Regions from separate parts of the Enterobacter cloacae complex sp. HYC042_NIDB genome, predicted to be linked through region 2. Evidence: predicted binding sites of a transcription regulator. Region 2 holds the regulator's gene; the other holds the start of a gene.

Region 1 (7,776 bases), 2.0 Mb from region 2:
GATCATGCAATTTCCTGAATATTCGTGGGGTTAATTAACGGCTCATTTTATAGCACCGTTTTACGTGAAAACGTGACAGGCTTAACTCATGACTGCGAGCAGGCTCGCAAAGTGATTCATTTGCATGATTTTTCGGCGATTGAACCGCGGCTATTGATTTTGCCGTTGACACTCCGCGGCGGAATTCATATTATGCCGCCCGTCAACATGACAGCTTTACGATGGGGCTATAGCTCAGCTGGGAGAGCGCCTGCATGGCATGCAGGAGGTCAGCGGTTCGATCCCGCTTAGCTCCACCAAACTCTGAACCCAACAGAGTGTGGTTAGTAAAGTAACATGTGGGGCTATAGCTCAGCTGGGAGAGCGCTTGCATGGCATGCAAGAGGTCAGCGGTTCGATCCCGCTTAGCTCCACCAAAATTTTAAACCCTCGTCAAAAGACGAGGGTTTTTTTTATGTTTTTGTAACACCCCTAAACGTATTTTGTTGCCAAAATGGTTTTTTTCCATATCCCACCTCAACCGAAATCAATAAATCAGTCTATAAATAGACTTCAACTTGATTCGCGTAATTAATAAACCTATTATCCATGCGGTCAATGATATGAATGGATAATAATCTCCCCCAGCTTAATGAATAGAAAATCGTATAATAATGTAAAGATATTTATAATTGCTCTGGCGATCTGTCTGATTGCGGTTCCCGTTTCCCGTTATCTCTCCCCGCGTGCAATTGTTAATGAACACGACGTTTATTTAGCGTGGCTCCCGTTAAGCGTTATGCTGGCGATTATGCTGTTATTGGGGCGCCGCGGTATTCTGCCTATTCTGATAAGTTTTATGGTTGCTAATATATTTAACGTTAATTTAGCACCACTACAATATTCAGTATTACTGTTCTGTCAGACTTTCTCCGTATTCGCTGCCTGCGGTGTTCTGCGCCTTGTGCTGGGCCGGCGCTGGCGCTACTGTATGCCCAACAGGCACATTGGGTTACGCATATTTTGGCTCGGCTTTATGGTGCCGATAGGCATTAAAATGTCGATGTATCTTGCTGGCTATTTCTTTGATTTTCCGGTCACAATCTCAACTTTCTTCGGCGAAGGAACGGTAATTTATAACGTTGTTGATATTCAAAGTCTGATATGCGCGGCGATGATTTTTACCATGATGTTCTATTATCCGTTAAGAATGATTATTAATCCTCGTTATGCCATCAAGTTCTGGCGGCGAAGTGTGAAGCCCGTGTTTTTACACAAGAAATCATTATATATATTCGTCTGGCTGATGCTGTTAATCGCCATCATCGCAATTTTATGTGCGCCTTTTGAGTCGCCTGTTATTGCGGGCTATTTGATGCCGATTATTTTCATTCTCTTTACGTTAGCGATTAGCCGTCTGAGCTACGCGCTTATCTCTCTGCTGTGGGCCACCTCTGCGCTTCTGCTGTTGACCTACAACTACAACTTTCTAAACGGAGTGGAGTCGGGCCATTCGCTCTCCTTTATCCTGTCGGTACTGATCTCTTTTGCTATCTGCCTGCTTTATATGTCGCGTATCTATCAGCGAAGCGAATGGTTGAAGCAGGGCTGGCAGGACAGAGCGCTCACCGATCCGCTGACAGGATTACCCAACATTCGTGCGCTGGAAGATTTTCTCCTCGACCACCCGGATGCCAAAGTGTGTTGCCTGAGAATGGATAATCTGGAGTTTTTGAGCCGCCATTACGGCATTCTCATGCGGGTGCACTGCAAACGAATGATCACGTCCTCTCTCCAGCCGCTGTTGCAAAAAGATGAGACGCTTTTCCAGCTGCCGGGAAGCGAGCTGGTGCTGGTATTGCTTGGGCAGGGAACGGCCGAGCGCCTCCAGCATATGGTTGATCGGCTGAACAGCCGTAAGATTTTCTGGAACAATACCGGGCTGGATATCGAATTTGGCGCCTCCTGGGGAATGGTCGAAAACGGTGAGAAACTGCACCACACGCTGGGGCAACTGAGCTGGCTGGCCGAGCAATCCTGCGGAGCGCACAACGTTCTTGCGCTGACGAATAGCCTGGAAGCTGCATCAGGACAAACAACGGAGCGTGTCCTGATGCTGGCGCGGATTAAGCACGCCCTGGAGGCGGGGCAGTTCCATTTGTATGCGCAGCCGATCCAGAAGGCGGACGGTAGCGGGTACTACGAAATTCTGGCGCGTATGGAGAGCGAGGGCGAGATCATCACCCCTGACCGCTTTATTCCCCTGATTGCCCAGTTCAACCTCAGCCACCGGTTTGATATGTGCGTCATGGAAAAATTACTGCTGTGGCTGCGCGATCACCCAGCGACGCAGGCTGGCGCCCGTTTCTCTGTCAATCTGATGCCGCTTACGCTGATGCAAAATGAGGTGGCGACTGAGATTTGTGCGCTCTTTGAACGGTACGGCGTTGCGCCTCAGGCTGTCGTGATTGAGATCACCGAAGAGCAGGCCTTCTCCAATTCCGGCTGCAGCATCCACAACATTCAGCAGCTGCGGGATTACGGTTTCAGGATTGCCATCGATGATTTTGGAACCGGCTACGCCAACTACGAGCGTCTGAGACGCCTGCAGGCAGACATCATTAAAATTGACGGCTGCTTCGTGAAAGATATTTGTACTGATGATATGGACGCAATGATCGTCCAGTCAATATGTAATCTGGCGAAGACGAAATCACTGTGCGTGGTGGCCGAATATGTTGAGACGCCAGCGCAGCGGGAGATGCTGCTACGCTTCGGCGTGGACTATCTCCAGGGCTACCTGATAGGCAAACCCAAACCGCTGGAAGAATTGCGGGCATAAAAAAACCGGGAGCAAGTCTCCCGGTTTTTTTTTACGCTAAACGTTACAGAACCAGCGCAGCAATAGAAGCAGACAGGACGCTCACCAGGGTGGAGCCGTAAACCAGTTTCAGGCCAAAGCGAGAAACCACGTTACCCTGTTCTTCGTTCAGGCCTTTAATCGCACCGGCGATAATACCGATGGACGAGAAGTTCGCGAAGGAGACCAGGAATACGGACAGAATGCCTTCCGCACGTGGAGAGAGCGTGCTGGCGATTTTCTGCAGATCCATCATCGCAACGAATTCGTTAGAAACCAGCTTGGTCGCCATGATACTGCCTACCTGCAGCGCTTCATGAGCCGGAACACCCATCACCCATGCGACAGGGTAGAAGATGTAGCCCAGGATGCCCTGGAAGGAGATGCCCAGCACTGCGGCGAACAGGGCGTTCAGTGCGGAGATCAGGGCGATAAAGCCGATCAGCATTGCGGCAACGATAATCGCCACTTTGAAACCGGCCAGGATGTACTCACCCAGCATTTCGAAGAAGCTCTGACCTTCGTGCAGGTTAGACATCTGGATGTTCTCTTCGCTGGCGTCAACACGATACGGGTTTATCAGCGACAGAACGATAAAGGTGCTGAACATATTCAGAACCAGCGCTGCAACCACATATTTTGGCTCCAGCATGGTCATGTACGCGCCCACGATAGACATGGAAACGGTAGACATCGCGGTTGCCGCCATGGTGTACATGCGGTTACGGGACATTTTGCCGAGGATATCTTTATACGCGATGAAGTTCTCAGACTGACCGAGGATCAGGGAACTTACGGCGTTGAAAGATTCCAGCTTGCCCATGCCGTTTACTTTGGATAACAGGAAACCAATGCCACGAATAACGAACGGCAGAACGCGGATGTGCTGCAGAATACCGATCAGCGCGGAGATGAAGACGATTGGGCACAGTACCTTCAGGAAGAAGAATGCCAGACCTTCGTCGTTCATTTTACCGAAGACAAAGTTTGTCCCTTCGTTGGCGAATCCGAGCAGTTTTTCGAACATTTCGGAGAAGCCTTTCACGAAGCCGAGGCCTACGTTGGAGTTCAGGAAGAACCACGCAAGTAAAACTTCAATGACCAGCAGCTGGACAACATAACGAATACGAATTTTTTTGCGGTCTGTGCTGACCAGCAATGCGAGTGCAGTAACGACAACAAGTGCCAGGACAAAATGAAGGACGCGGTCCATATTTGCTCCAAATATGAGGCAGGTTTAATTTTCGTGCACATTCTATGTAACAAGCGAAAAGAAAACGAGATCAGGGACACACTATAGTTACATCCTGTGACGAGTCTCAAAATTAGTGATCCACAATACATTTTTGTTATGTTAGGTAAATGAGTGAAAAGTTAAGTTTGTGTGCTACGCTTCACAAATGACCGCGCATTTTCACATTCTGTGATGTCGCACCACCTGCCCATCTATTGTTCTTAGCTATCAGAGAAATCATTTTAAACTCTCTAAATGATCTTGATAATCATTCTCATTTTGATAGCATTAAACATAGCAAAGGCTATATTTCCAGAGGCAGATAATGACAAACAGTCGCGTAGAGGGTAGCAGTGGTAGAGCCGCGCGCAAGTTGCGGTTCGCATTAATGGGACCTGCTTTTATTGCTGCCATCGGCTATATCGATCCGGGTAATTTTGCGACCAATATTCAGGCCGGGGCCAGTTTCGGCTATAAGCTGCTGTGGGTGGTCGTCTGGGCAAACCTGATGGCGATGCTGATTCAGATGCTCTCTGCAAAACTGGGGATTGCCACGGGTAAAAACCTGGCGGAGCAAATTCGCGACCATTATCCCCGTCCGGCGGTGTGGCTCTACTGGGTTCAGGCGGAAATTATCGCCATGGCAACCGATCTCGCTGAATTTATCGGGGCAGCGATCGGCTTTAAGCTGATTCTGGGCGTGTCGCTGTTACAGGGGGCGGTGCTGACCGGGATTGCCACATTCCTGATCCTGATGCTGCAACGTCGGGGTCAAAAACCGCTGGAGAAGGTCATTGGTGGCCTGCTGCTGTTTGTTGCTGCGGCGTACATCGTCGAGCTGATTTTCTCACAGCCGAATCTGGCGCAGCTCGCGAAAGGCATGGTGATCCCAAGCCTGCCAACCTCGGAAGCGGTTTTCCTGGCCGCCGGGGTACTTGGGGCGACCATTATGCCGCATGTCATTTATTTGCACTCCTCTTTGACCCAGCATCTGCACGGCGGGACGCGTAAAGAACGCTACTCGGCAACCAAATGGGATGTGGCAATCGCCATGACCATCGCGGGTTTTGTGAATCTGGCGATGATGGCCACCGCAGCCGCCGCTTTCCACTTTAACGGTCATACTGGTGTCGCCGATCTCGACCAGGCTTACCTCACGCTTGAGCCGTTACTGAGCCATGCTGCTGCCACGATATTTGGTCTGAGCCTGGTTGCCGCCGGTCTCTCCTCCACGGTGGTGGGGACGCTGGCAGGGCAGGTGGTGATGCAGGGATTTGTTCGCTTCCATATTCCATTGTGGGTGCGTCGTTTTATCACCATGCTTCCGTCGTTTATCGTGATTCTGATGGGGCTCGATCCAACGCGAATTCTGGTGATGAGCCAGGTGCTGCTGAGCTTTGGTATTGCGCTGGCGCTGGTGCCGCTGCTGATTTTCACCAGCAATAAAACTCTGATGGGCGAACTGGTTAATACGACGCTGGTGAAACGGGCCGGGTGGGCCATCGTGGTGGTCGTCGTAGCGCTAAACCTGTGGCTGTTGATTGGCACCGCGCTGGGGCTATAAAAGAAAAAGGAGCCGGGAGGCTCCTTTTTGCATTAATGATGACCGTGACCGTGACCGTGACCACCGCGTCCTTTTCCGCCGTGACCCCAGCCGCCGCGGCGGTCGTCACGATCTTTCCAGCCTTCGCGGTAGCCGCGCTCATAGGCGTTGTTTTTATACCAGCCGCGATGCAGGCCGTTATCGTGCCTGCGCCAGCGGTCACCCCGCCATTCATAATGACGGTGCCAGTAATCACGGTCGCGCCAGTAGCCACCGTCCCAGTATCTGCCGTAGTCGTCACGATCGCCAATTTGTAATTTTACTGATGGCAACAGGGTGATTTCGCCCGCAGTGGCGACGAGCGGGGCCGAAGCCAGTAATACCGCTGCAAGAATCAGTGACCTGAACATACTCTTTCTCCTTCACGATCGGGGCCTTCGTGGGGCCTGTTAACGCAATATTACGAGTTGGTAAAGGCTCGTTTCATCGCCTCAACTCCGAATTCCCGAGGGAGAGCACTTTTTGCTAAAAGTGGTTTTATTTTGAACTGCTCAGGATCTGGTCGATTAGAGAAAGTTCTTCTGCGGTAAACTGGCGGTTTTCCAGCATACCCACGGCATCATCAATCTGAGCCGTTTTGCTGGCCCCGATCAGCACCGACGTGACCTCCTCATGGCGTAACACCCAGGCAAGCGCCATCTGCGAGAGTTTCTGGCCGCGGCTTTCTGCCAGGGCGTTTAGCTGGCGCACCTTCTCAAGCTTCTCTTCGGTGATCTGTTCCGGGTTAAGGAATTGACTGCCGCTTGCCGCACGGGAATCGGCGGGAATACCGTTAAGATACCGGTTGGTCAACTGTCCCCCTGCCAGCGGCGAGAAGGGAATACAGCCGACCCCTTTTTCCTGCAGAACATCCAGCAAACCCTCTTCCGGCGCACGTTCGAACATCGAGTATTTCGGCTGGTGGATCAGGCAGGGCGTGCCCAGGTCATTCAGGATATCAATCGCTTTTCGCGCCAGCTCGGCAGGATAGTTGGATAACCCGACATACAGGGCTTTGCCCTGGCGCACCAGATGGTCAAGCGCTTTCATGGTTTCCTGTAGCGGCGTTTCCGGGTCCGGACGGTGATGATAGAAGATATCGACATATTCCAGCCCCATGCGCTTCAGGCTTTGATCGAGGCTTGCCAGCAGATATTTGCGCGATCCCCAGTCGCCGTAAGGGCCGTCCCACATGGTATATCCCGCTTTCGTGGAGACGATCAATTCGTCGCGCCAGGGCAGGAAATCCTCCTGCAAAATACGGCCGAAATTACGCTCGGCGGACCCCGGCGGGGGACCATAGTTATTGGCAAGGTCGAAATGCGTAATACCCAGATCGAACGCGCGCTGTAAAAGTTGACGGCTATTTTCGATGAGCGTGGCGTCACCAAAGTTATGCCACAGCCCCAGCGAGACCGCGGGCAACCTGAGTCCGCTTCGCCCACAGCGGCGATACTCCATTGTCTGATAACGATTTTTGTCCGGCTGATAACCCATTCGTATGACCTCTCGTGCTGAAGAGAAAAATCAGTGTATACGTTTACATTAACGTGAAAAAAAGCAGCATAGCTCAGCATTTTTTGTAAAGCATTCTTTCCATAGCCTTCTTATGGCCAATTCTGGACAGCCATCACGCTTATTTAATACTCAAAGTGAGGTCAACATCAGAAGGATACCTGTTTATGCGTACCCCGTACTGCGTCGCCGATTACCTGCTGGACCGTCTTACAGATTGTGGAGCCGATCATCTGTTTGGCGTGCCGGGCGACTATAACCTGCAGTTTCTCGACCACGTAATAGACAGCCCGGATATCTGCTGGGTGGGCTGTGCCAATGAGTTAAACGCCTCTTATGCCGCTGACGGATATGCCCGCTGTAAGGGCTTCGCCGCGCTGCTGACAACGTTTGGCGTCGGAGAATTAAGTGCCATGAACGGCATTGCGGGCAGCTATGCCGAGCACGTTCCGGTGCTGCATATTGTTGGCGCGCCGGGGATGGCGTCTCAGCAAAGGGGGGAACTGCTGCACCATACGCTGGGCGATGGTGAGTTCCGCCATTTTTACCATATGAGCGAGCCGATCACCGTTGCACAGGCGATCCTGACCGAACAAAACGCCTGTT
Region 2 (7,776 bases):
CGATGAAGATCTGGCCAGTGGTAAGCACACCACGGTACATACACGTTTCCCGCCGGAGCCGAACGGCTACCTGCACATTGGTCACGCGAAATCGATCTGCCTGAACTTTGGCATTGCGCAAGACTACCAGGGGCAGTGCAACCTGCGTTTCGATGACACCAACCCAGTAAAAGAAGACATCGAATACGTTGAGTCCATTAAAAACGACGTGCAATGGCTGGGCTTCAACTGGTCTGGCGATATCTGCTACTCCTCTGACTATTTTGATCAGCTGTATGCCTACGCGGTGGAGCTGATCAACAAAGGTCTGGCCTACGTCGACGAGCTGTCTGCGGACGAAATCCGCGAGTATCGCGGTACGCTGACCGCACCAGGCAAAAACAGCCCGTTCCGCGATCGCAGCGTGGAAGAGAACCTGGCGCTGTTTGAAAAAATGCGTGCCGGTGGCTTCGAAGAAGGTAAAGCGTGCCTGCGTGCCAAAATCGATATGGCGTCGCCGTTTATCGTGATGCGCGATCCGGTGCTGTACCGCATTAAGTTCGCAGAACACCACCAGACCGGCAACAAGTGGTGCATTTATCCGATGTACGACTTCACCCACTGCATCAGCGATGCGCTGGAAGGCATTACCCACTCGCTGTGTACGCTGGAGTTCCAGGATAACCGTCGTCTGTACGACTGGGTGCTCGATAACATCACCATTCCTGTGCATCCGCGTCAGTACGAGTTCTCTCGTCTGAATCTGGAATACACCGTGATGTCCAAGCGTAAGCTGAACCTGCTGGTGACCGACAAGCACGTTGATGGCTGGGACGACCCGCGCATGCCGACCATCTCCGGCCTGCGTCGTCGTGGTTACACTGCCGCTTCTATTCGTGAGTTCTGCAAACGTATCGGCGTGACCAAGCAGGACAACACCATCGAAATGGCGTCTCTGGAATCCTGCATTCGTGAAGATCTTAACGAAAACGCCCCGCGCGCGATGGCTGTTATCGATCCGGTGAAACTGGTTATTGAAAATTACCCGCAGGGTGGAAGCGAGCTGGTCTCTATGCCTAACCATCCGAATAAACCGGAAATGGGAAGCCGCGACGTGCCGTTCAGCGGTGAGATCTGGATCGACCGTGCTGACTTCCGTGAAGAAGCCAATAAGCAGTACAAGCGTCTGGTGTTGGGCAAAGAAGTTCGTCTGCGTAACGCCTACGTCATCAAAGCCGAGCGCGTAGAGAAGGATGCTGAAGGTAACATTACCACCATCTTCTGTTCGTACGATGCTGAGACGCTGAGCAAAGATCCGGCAGACGGCCGCAAGGTGAAAGGCGTGATCCACTGGGTGAGCGCTTCCCACGCGCTGCCTGTAGAAATTCGTCTGTACGATCGTCTGTTCAGCGTACCTAACCCGGGTGCGGCGGAAGACTTCCTGGCGACCATCAACCCGGAATCTCTGGTGATCAAGCAAGGTTATGCGGAGCCATCGCTGAAAGCCGCTGAAGCGGGCAAAGCGTTCCAGTTCGAGCGTGAAGGTTACTTCTGCCTGGACAGCCGTTACAGCACGGCAGAAAAACCGGTATTTAACCGTACCGTAGGTCTGCGTGATACCTGGACCAAGATCGGCGAATAATAACGCTGCACTGGTCAATGAGAAACAAACGCCGCTTATAGCGGCGTTTTTTTATTTAATGATCATATCGTTAAAGTAGGCCCGTAATTAGGCCAGCTAAAATTTTTGGTCAATGCGGTGCTACTTATTTTTCTAAAAAAAGTTTGTCTGTTTCATAAAAAAGAGAATTAAGACAAATACGGGTTTTATTACGATCTAATACGCCGAAATTACCTGCTCTACCCCCGCCACACCTTGCATCCGGCCAAATGTTACAAAGCACTACCAATTATGTGCACTTCGTCATAATCCTGACTTTTGCCCACTGAAAAGCATTGATAATTCGCGTCGCGAAAAATAACCTAAAGACGGTAGTTAATTCGAGGGTATTTATAACTACCCCTGGCCTTTTGGTCTTTTATATTTTCGCCGTTTAAGGCGTTTTAATTCGTCAAAGAGGAATAATCTATGCGTACGTTCAGTGGCAAACGTAGTGCGCTGGCGCTGGCTATTGCCGGTGTGACAGCAATGTCAGGCCTGGTGGTGACACCAGAGGCAAAAGCAGCAGGTTTCATCGAAGATTCTACCCTCACTGGCGGTATTTATTACTGGCAGCGTGAACGTGACCGTAAAGATGTCACAGAAGATAAATACAAAACCAACCTCTCACACTCCACCTGGAACGCCAACCTGGACTTCCAGTCAGGCTACGCCGCCGATATATTCGGTCTGGATATTGCCGCGTTTACGGCGATTGAAATGGCTGAAAATGGCGACAGCGGCCACCCGAACGAAATTGCTTTCTCCTCCAGCAATAAAGCCTATGACGAAGACTGGTCAGGGGATAAAAGCGGCATCAGCCTTTATAAGGCCGCAGCGAAATTCAAATACGGCCCGGTATGGGCGCGTGGGGGCTATATTCAGCCAACCGGCCAGACGCTGTTAGCGCCGCACTGGAGCTTTATGCCTGGTACCTATCAGGGGGCAGAAGCCGGGGCTAACTTTGACTACGGTGATGCAGGTGCGTTGAGCTTCTCCTATATGTGGACCAACGAGTACAAAGCGCCGTGGCACATTGAGATGGACAAGTTCTACCAGAACGATAAGAAAACCAAAGTCGATTACCTCCACTCGCTGGGCGCGAAGTACGACTTCAAAAACGATCTGGTTCTGGAAGCCGCATTTGGTCAGGCGGAAGGCTATATCGATCAGTATTTTGCTAAAGCCAGCTACAAATTTGATATCGCCGGTAGTCCGCTGAGCACCAGCTACCAGTTCTACGGTACGCGCGATAAGGTCAGCGATGGCAGCGTAAATGACATTTATAACGGTACCGCGTGGCTGCAGGCGTTAACCTTCGGCTATAAGGTCGGTCAGGTTGATTTGCGTCTGGAAGGCACGTGGGTGAAGGCGGAAGGGCAGCAGGGCTACTTCCTGCAGCGTATGACGCCGACCTATGCCTCATCCAACGGTCGTCTGGATATCTGGTGGGATAACCGCTCAGACTTCAACGCCGACGGCGAGAAAGCGGTCTTCTTCGGCGCCATGTATGACCTGAAAAACTGGAACCTGCCGGGCTGGGCGGTGGGCGCTTCTTACGCTTACGCCTGGGATGCAAAACCAGCAGACATGGCGACGCCGGATGCGTACTACGATCCAAACTATCGCCTGAAAGAGTCCTCCTACAGCCTGGATGCTATCTACACCCTGCAGGATGGCCGCGCGAAAGGCACGATGTTCAAGCTGCACTTCACGCAGTATGACAACCACTCCGATATCCCAAGCTATGCGGGCGGTTACGGCAACATCTTCCAGGATGAACGTGACGTCAAATTCATGGTTATCGCCCCATTCACCATCTTCTGATGAGCACACCGGCGGGCTGAGTCCCGCCGGTCTGGAGACTGCACATGATGAAAAAAATCGTAATCGTCGCGCTGATGGCATCAGGGCTGGTGGCGTGTGTTCAGACTCAGGCGCCGAAAGAGGACGCCCGTCTGAAGGAGGCGTATAGCGCCTGTATTAATACCGCGGAAGGATCGCCTGAGAAAATTGAAGCCTGCCAGAGTGTGCTAAATGTGTTAAAGAAAGAGAAAGCGCATGAGGTGTTCGCGACGCAGGAGAATGTTCGCGTGATGGATTATCAGGCCTGCATCCAGGCACGTAAAACCGGTAACGATCAGGAAGTGGCGAAGCGTTGCGATAAAATCTGGAACGAGATACGCAATAACAACAAATAAGTTGCTCTACGCCCGGTGGCACTTTGCTGACCGGGCTTTTTTCAGGCAAAAAAAAGCCAACCTTACGGCTGGCTCAGAGTATGAACGCTAACTTATTTTGTGTCGTGAGCGTGTTCATTCTCGCGGCAATCCCCTTCAGCGCAGTGACCGTAAAGGTACAGGCTGTGGTTGGTCAGGCGAATGCCATGACGAGCTGCGATTTCACGCTGACGCGCTTCGATGGAATCATCGCTAAATTCAATGACCTTGCCGCAATCGAGGCAGATCAGGTGATCGTGGTGATGCTGCTGGGTCAGTTCGAATACAGATTTACCGCCTTCGAAATTATGACGGGTAACAATGCCCGCGTCATCAAACTGGTTCAGCACGCGATATACGGTGGCCAGCCCAATCTCTTCACCCATGTCGATAAGACGTTTATAAAGGTCTTCCGCACTGACATGGTGATTGTCTGGACCCTGAAGCACTTCCAGGATTTTTAACCGAGGAAGCGTTACTTTCAGGCCAGCCTTCTTTAATGCGGTATTGTTGTCAGTCATGCGGAATCTGTCCTGTTGCTAAACGATTCACTTCTCTGGGAAGTGACAGAAAATGCACCTGGGATAATGCGTCTCATTATAGAACTGCCATGCCTAAATGAAAACTGCAAGTCTCAGGCAAAGTATGCTTATAAAAACGTGGTATCACCTACAAACTTGCTCAATGGAAACCACATTTTGCCAGGGAGACATTGTACAGGTCTGGACGAAAAAGTTAAAAGTTTGTAGCAATTAATTTAATCGGTTTTACCTGGAAAAGGGGCGCAACCCGCGTTGCGCCGTAAAAAATCAGGCGTTGAGAATATCGTCCAGATGCAGTTCTTCGCGGATCTGTTTAACCCACTTCTCTACACGCTCTGCGGTCAGTTCTGGCTGACGGTCTTCGTCAATGGCAAGTCCGACAAAATGATCGTCATCGGCCAGGCCTTTAGAAGCTTCGAAGTGGTAACCGGCAGTCGGCCAGTGGCCCACAATAACCGCGCCATTAGGCTCAATGATGTCGCGAATCGTCCCCAGCGCATCACAGAAGTACTCGGCGTAATCTTCCTGATCGCCACAACCGAACAGGGCAACCAGCTTGCCGTTGAAGTCCACCTCTTCCAGCGTCGGGAAGAAATCGTCCCAGTCGCACTGGGCTTCACCATAGTACCAGGTTGGAATACCCAGCAGCAGAATGTCATAGCCCTCGAGATCTTCTTTGCTGCTCTTGGCGATGTCATGCACATCAGCAACGTCTTTACCGAGCTGTTTCTGAATGTTTTTTGCGATATTTTCGGTATTGCCGGTATCACTGCCGAAGAAAATGCCGATGATTGCCATGAGTAAAATAACCTCTTGAAACTTAATGGTATGGTGGCGCAATTCGGCCACGGATAAGGGCAATAATAGCAGAACTGGCAACCCTGCGGAAACCGCTATCGCGCAGGACTGCACTCTGTGCTACATGAAAAGGGCGATAAAGGGGTTTTTCAGACTTATGCCTGGCTGCGCAGCGTCTCAAGTTGGGCGATGAGCATCTCTTCAATAAGCTCGCTGCGGCTGATGTTACGCGCCTCTGCCAGCTCGTTAAGCGCATCGACCGCGTCGGCGTTGAGCTTCAGTTCGACACGCTTAAGCCCACGATTTTTATCGCGTTTAAGCTGATTGCGTTTATTGATACGCAGCTGTTCATCGCGCGAAAGCGGATTCGTTTTCGGTCGTCCCGGTCGACGCTCATTCGCGAACAGATCTAGTGTCGTACGGTCCGTTTGTTCTTTGGCCATGATTATGAGACTTCGGGGGAAACACGCCGCCCTGCTAAAGCCCGGGCGATAAGCGCGCCATCATACATCACCAAAAACGGCACGCCAACGACTGGAAGCCCGTCATCTTCCAGTCGCTCTCTTTTTAATCAATTTGCAGTATCAGCGAGATAGCGGCGAATGGCGCGCAGTACAGCATCCGGTTTTTCCGCATGCACCCAGTGTCCGGCACCGGCAATGACGTGGGCGCGCGCCTGCGGGAATTGTGCCAGCAGCGTGTCGCGGTACGCGTCGGTAATATAAGGAGAGTTACCGCCGCGAATAAAGAGGGCAGGATGCGGCCAGGCGGGAACGGTTTCCCAGCCCACGATATTGTTGTACTGGTCCCACAGCACCGGCACGTTAAAACGCCACTGCCCGTCAACAAACGACTTCAAAAGGAACTGCACCACGCCTTCTTCATCAAGATGCTCACGCATAACCGCTGCAGCCTGCTGACGAGTGGAAACGCCAGCTTCGGTTACGGCATTGATCGCCGCGAAAATCTCATCGTGACGGCGAACGTCGTAATCCACAGGCGCAACGTCAATCACGACAAGCCCGGAAATTCGTTCTGGCGCCAGCGCGGTGAGCGCCATAACCGCTTTACCGCCCATTGAATGCCCGATGAGGGTCACCTTCTGCAGGTTGTGCGCGTCCAGCGTATCCAGCAGATCCTGCGCCATTGCCGCATAGGTCATCTCGTCTGAGCGGCCGGAAAGCCCGTGGTTGCGCATATCGACCTGCAAAATATCGTGATCGGTAACCAAATCACGGGCCAGCACGCCCAGGTTATCCAGGCTGCCAAAAAGTCCATGAACCAGCACGATGGGGGAATAATTGTTCGGCGATTGTGCAGTTTGCGCTCGGGTATTCAATTTCATGGCAAAGTTCTTTTTTTACGTATGTCAGGTTAGGGTATCATGTTGACCATTCTGCCGCCCGGCTGCAAGGTTCCAGTTTAATCTGACTTTTGCCGCCAACCTGGTTTGACGCTATCCGCTGTTGGGATTTGACCTTATAATCCCAATGACTTGTATTCAGATAAGATATCGCACTGGATTAAGATGAAAACAATCGAAGTTGATGACGAACTCTATCAGTATATTGCCAGCCAGACGCGGCATATCGGGGAGAGCGCGTCCGACATTTTACGGCGCATGCTTAAAATTTCCGCCGCTTCACAGCCTGCCACACCAGTTACCAAAGATGTCGTGTCTCAGCCGAGCGTTGCTGCACAAGCAAAACCTGCCGTGACGCCGGTAAAAGATAAAGTGCGCGCGATGCGCGAACTGCTGCTCTCCGACGAATATGCGGAGCAGAAAAAGGCGGTTAACCGTTTTATGCTGGTGCTGTCTACACTTTACTCCCTGGATAACAAAGCGTTTGCTGAAGCGACCGAGTCGCTGCACGGCCGTACCCGCGTCTATTTCGCGGGCGACGAGCAGACGCTGCTGCAAAATGGCAATCAAACCAAACCTAAACATGTCCCTGGCACTCCGTACTGGGTGATCACCAATACCAATACGGGCCGCAAGTGCAGCATGATTGAACACATCATGCAGTCCATGCAGTTCCCGGCGGAATTGATTGAAAAGGTTTGCGGTACAATTTAACCCTTGCATCATAAGGACCCGGTAATGGCAAATCACAGCCGTGCAGGCCAACCTGCACAACAAAGCGATTTGATTAACGTCGCTCAGCTGACCGCGCAGTATTACGTGCTGAAACCGGTCGTGGGCAACGCAGAACACGCAGTGAAGTTTGGTACATCTGGTCACCGCGGCAGCGCGGCGCGCCACAGCTTTAACGAACCGCACATTCTGGCCATTGCTCAGGCCATTGCGGAAGAGCGCGCTAAAAACGGCGTTACCGGTCCGTGCTACGTGGGCAAAGATACCCATGCGCTGTCTGAACCGGCGTTTATTTCCGTGCTGGAAGTGCTGGCGGCGAACGGTGTGGACGTGATTGTTCAGGAGAACAATGGGTTTACTCCAACACCGGCGGTATCAAACGCGATCCTTGTGCACAACAAAAAAGGTGGCGCGCAGGCTGACGGTATCGTCATTACGCCATCCCACAACCCGCCGGAAGACGGTGGTATCAAATACAACCCG

The links. Region 2 encodes Fur, which represses iron uptake genes when iron is present. Its sites were predicted from a motif close to ATAATAATGAGAACNACTATCAA; they were not measured.
Region 1: OKF39_RS17060 (Nramp family divalent metal transporter) is a predicted target of Fur. The motif match lies at 4,335-4,357, and genes of this name have one in related genera.

Annotation. Positions count from the first base shown of each region.
Region 1 covers NZ_CP109650.1:3,566,733-3,574,508, reverse strand. Annotated here, with positions in the region: gene OKF39_RS17085 (YfeC-like transcriptional regulator) at 1-6, opposite strand, end outside; tRNA gene OKF39_RS17080 (tRNA-Ala) at 224-299, shown strand; tRNA gene OKF39_RS17075 (tRNA-Ala) at 341-416, shown strand; gene OKF39_RS17070 (sensor domain-containing phosphodiesterase) at 632-2,821, shown strand; gene OKF39_RS17065 (NupC/NupG family nucleoside CNT transporter) at 2,865-4,052, opposite strand; gene OKF39_RS17060 (Nramp family divalent metal transporter) at 4,399-5,637, shown strand; gene OKF39_RS17055 (DUF2502 domain-containing protein) at 5,670-6,026, opposite strand; gene mgrA (L-glyceraldehyde 3-phosphate reductase) at 6,154-7,152, opposite strand; gene ipdC (indolepyruvate decarboxylase) at 7,338-7,776, shown strand, end outside.
Region 2 covers NZ_CP109650.1:1,531,546-1,539,321, forward strand. Annotated here, with positions in the region: gene glnS (glutamine--tRNA ligase) at 1-1,621, shown strand, start outside; gene chiP (chitoporin ChiP) at 2,069-3,466, shown strand; gene chiQ (ChiQ/YbfN family lipoprotein) at 3,514-3,840, shown strand; gene fur (ferric iron uptake transcriptional regulator) at 3,933-4,379, opposite strand; gene fldA (flavodoxin FldA) at 4,668-5,198, opposite strand; gene ybfE (LexA regulated protein) at 5,354-5,641, opposite strand; gene ybfF (esterase) at 5,770-6,543, opposite strand; gene seqA (replication initiation negative regulator SeqA) at 6,727-7,275, shown strand; gene pgm (phosphoglucomutase (alpha-D-glucose-1,6-bisphosphate-dependent)) at 7,300-7,776, shown strand, end outside.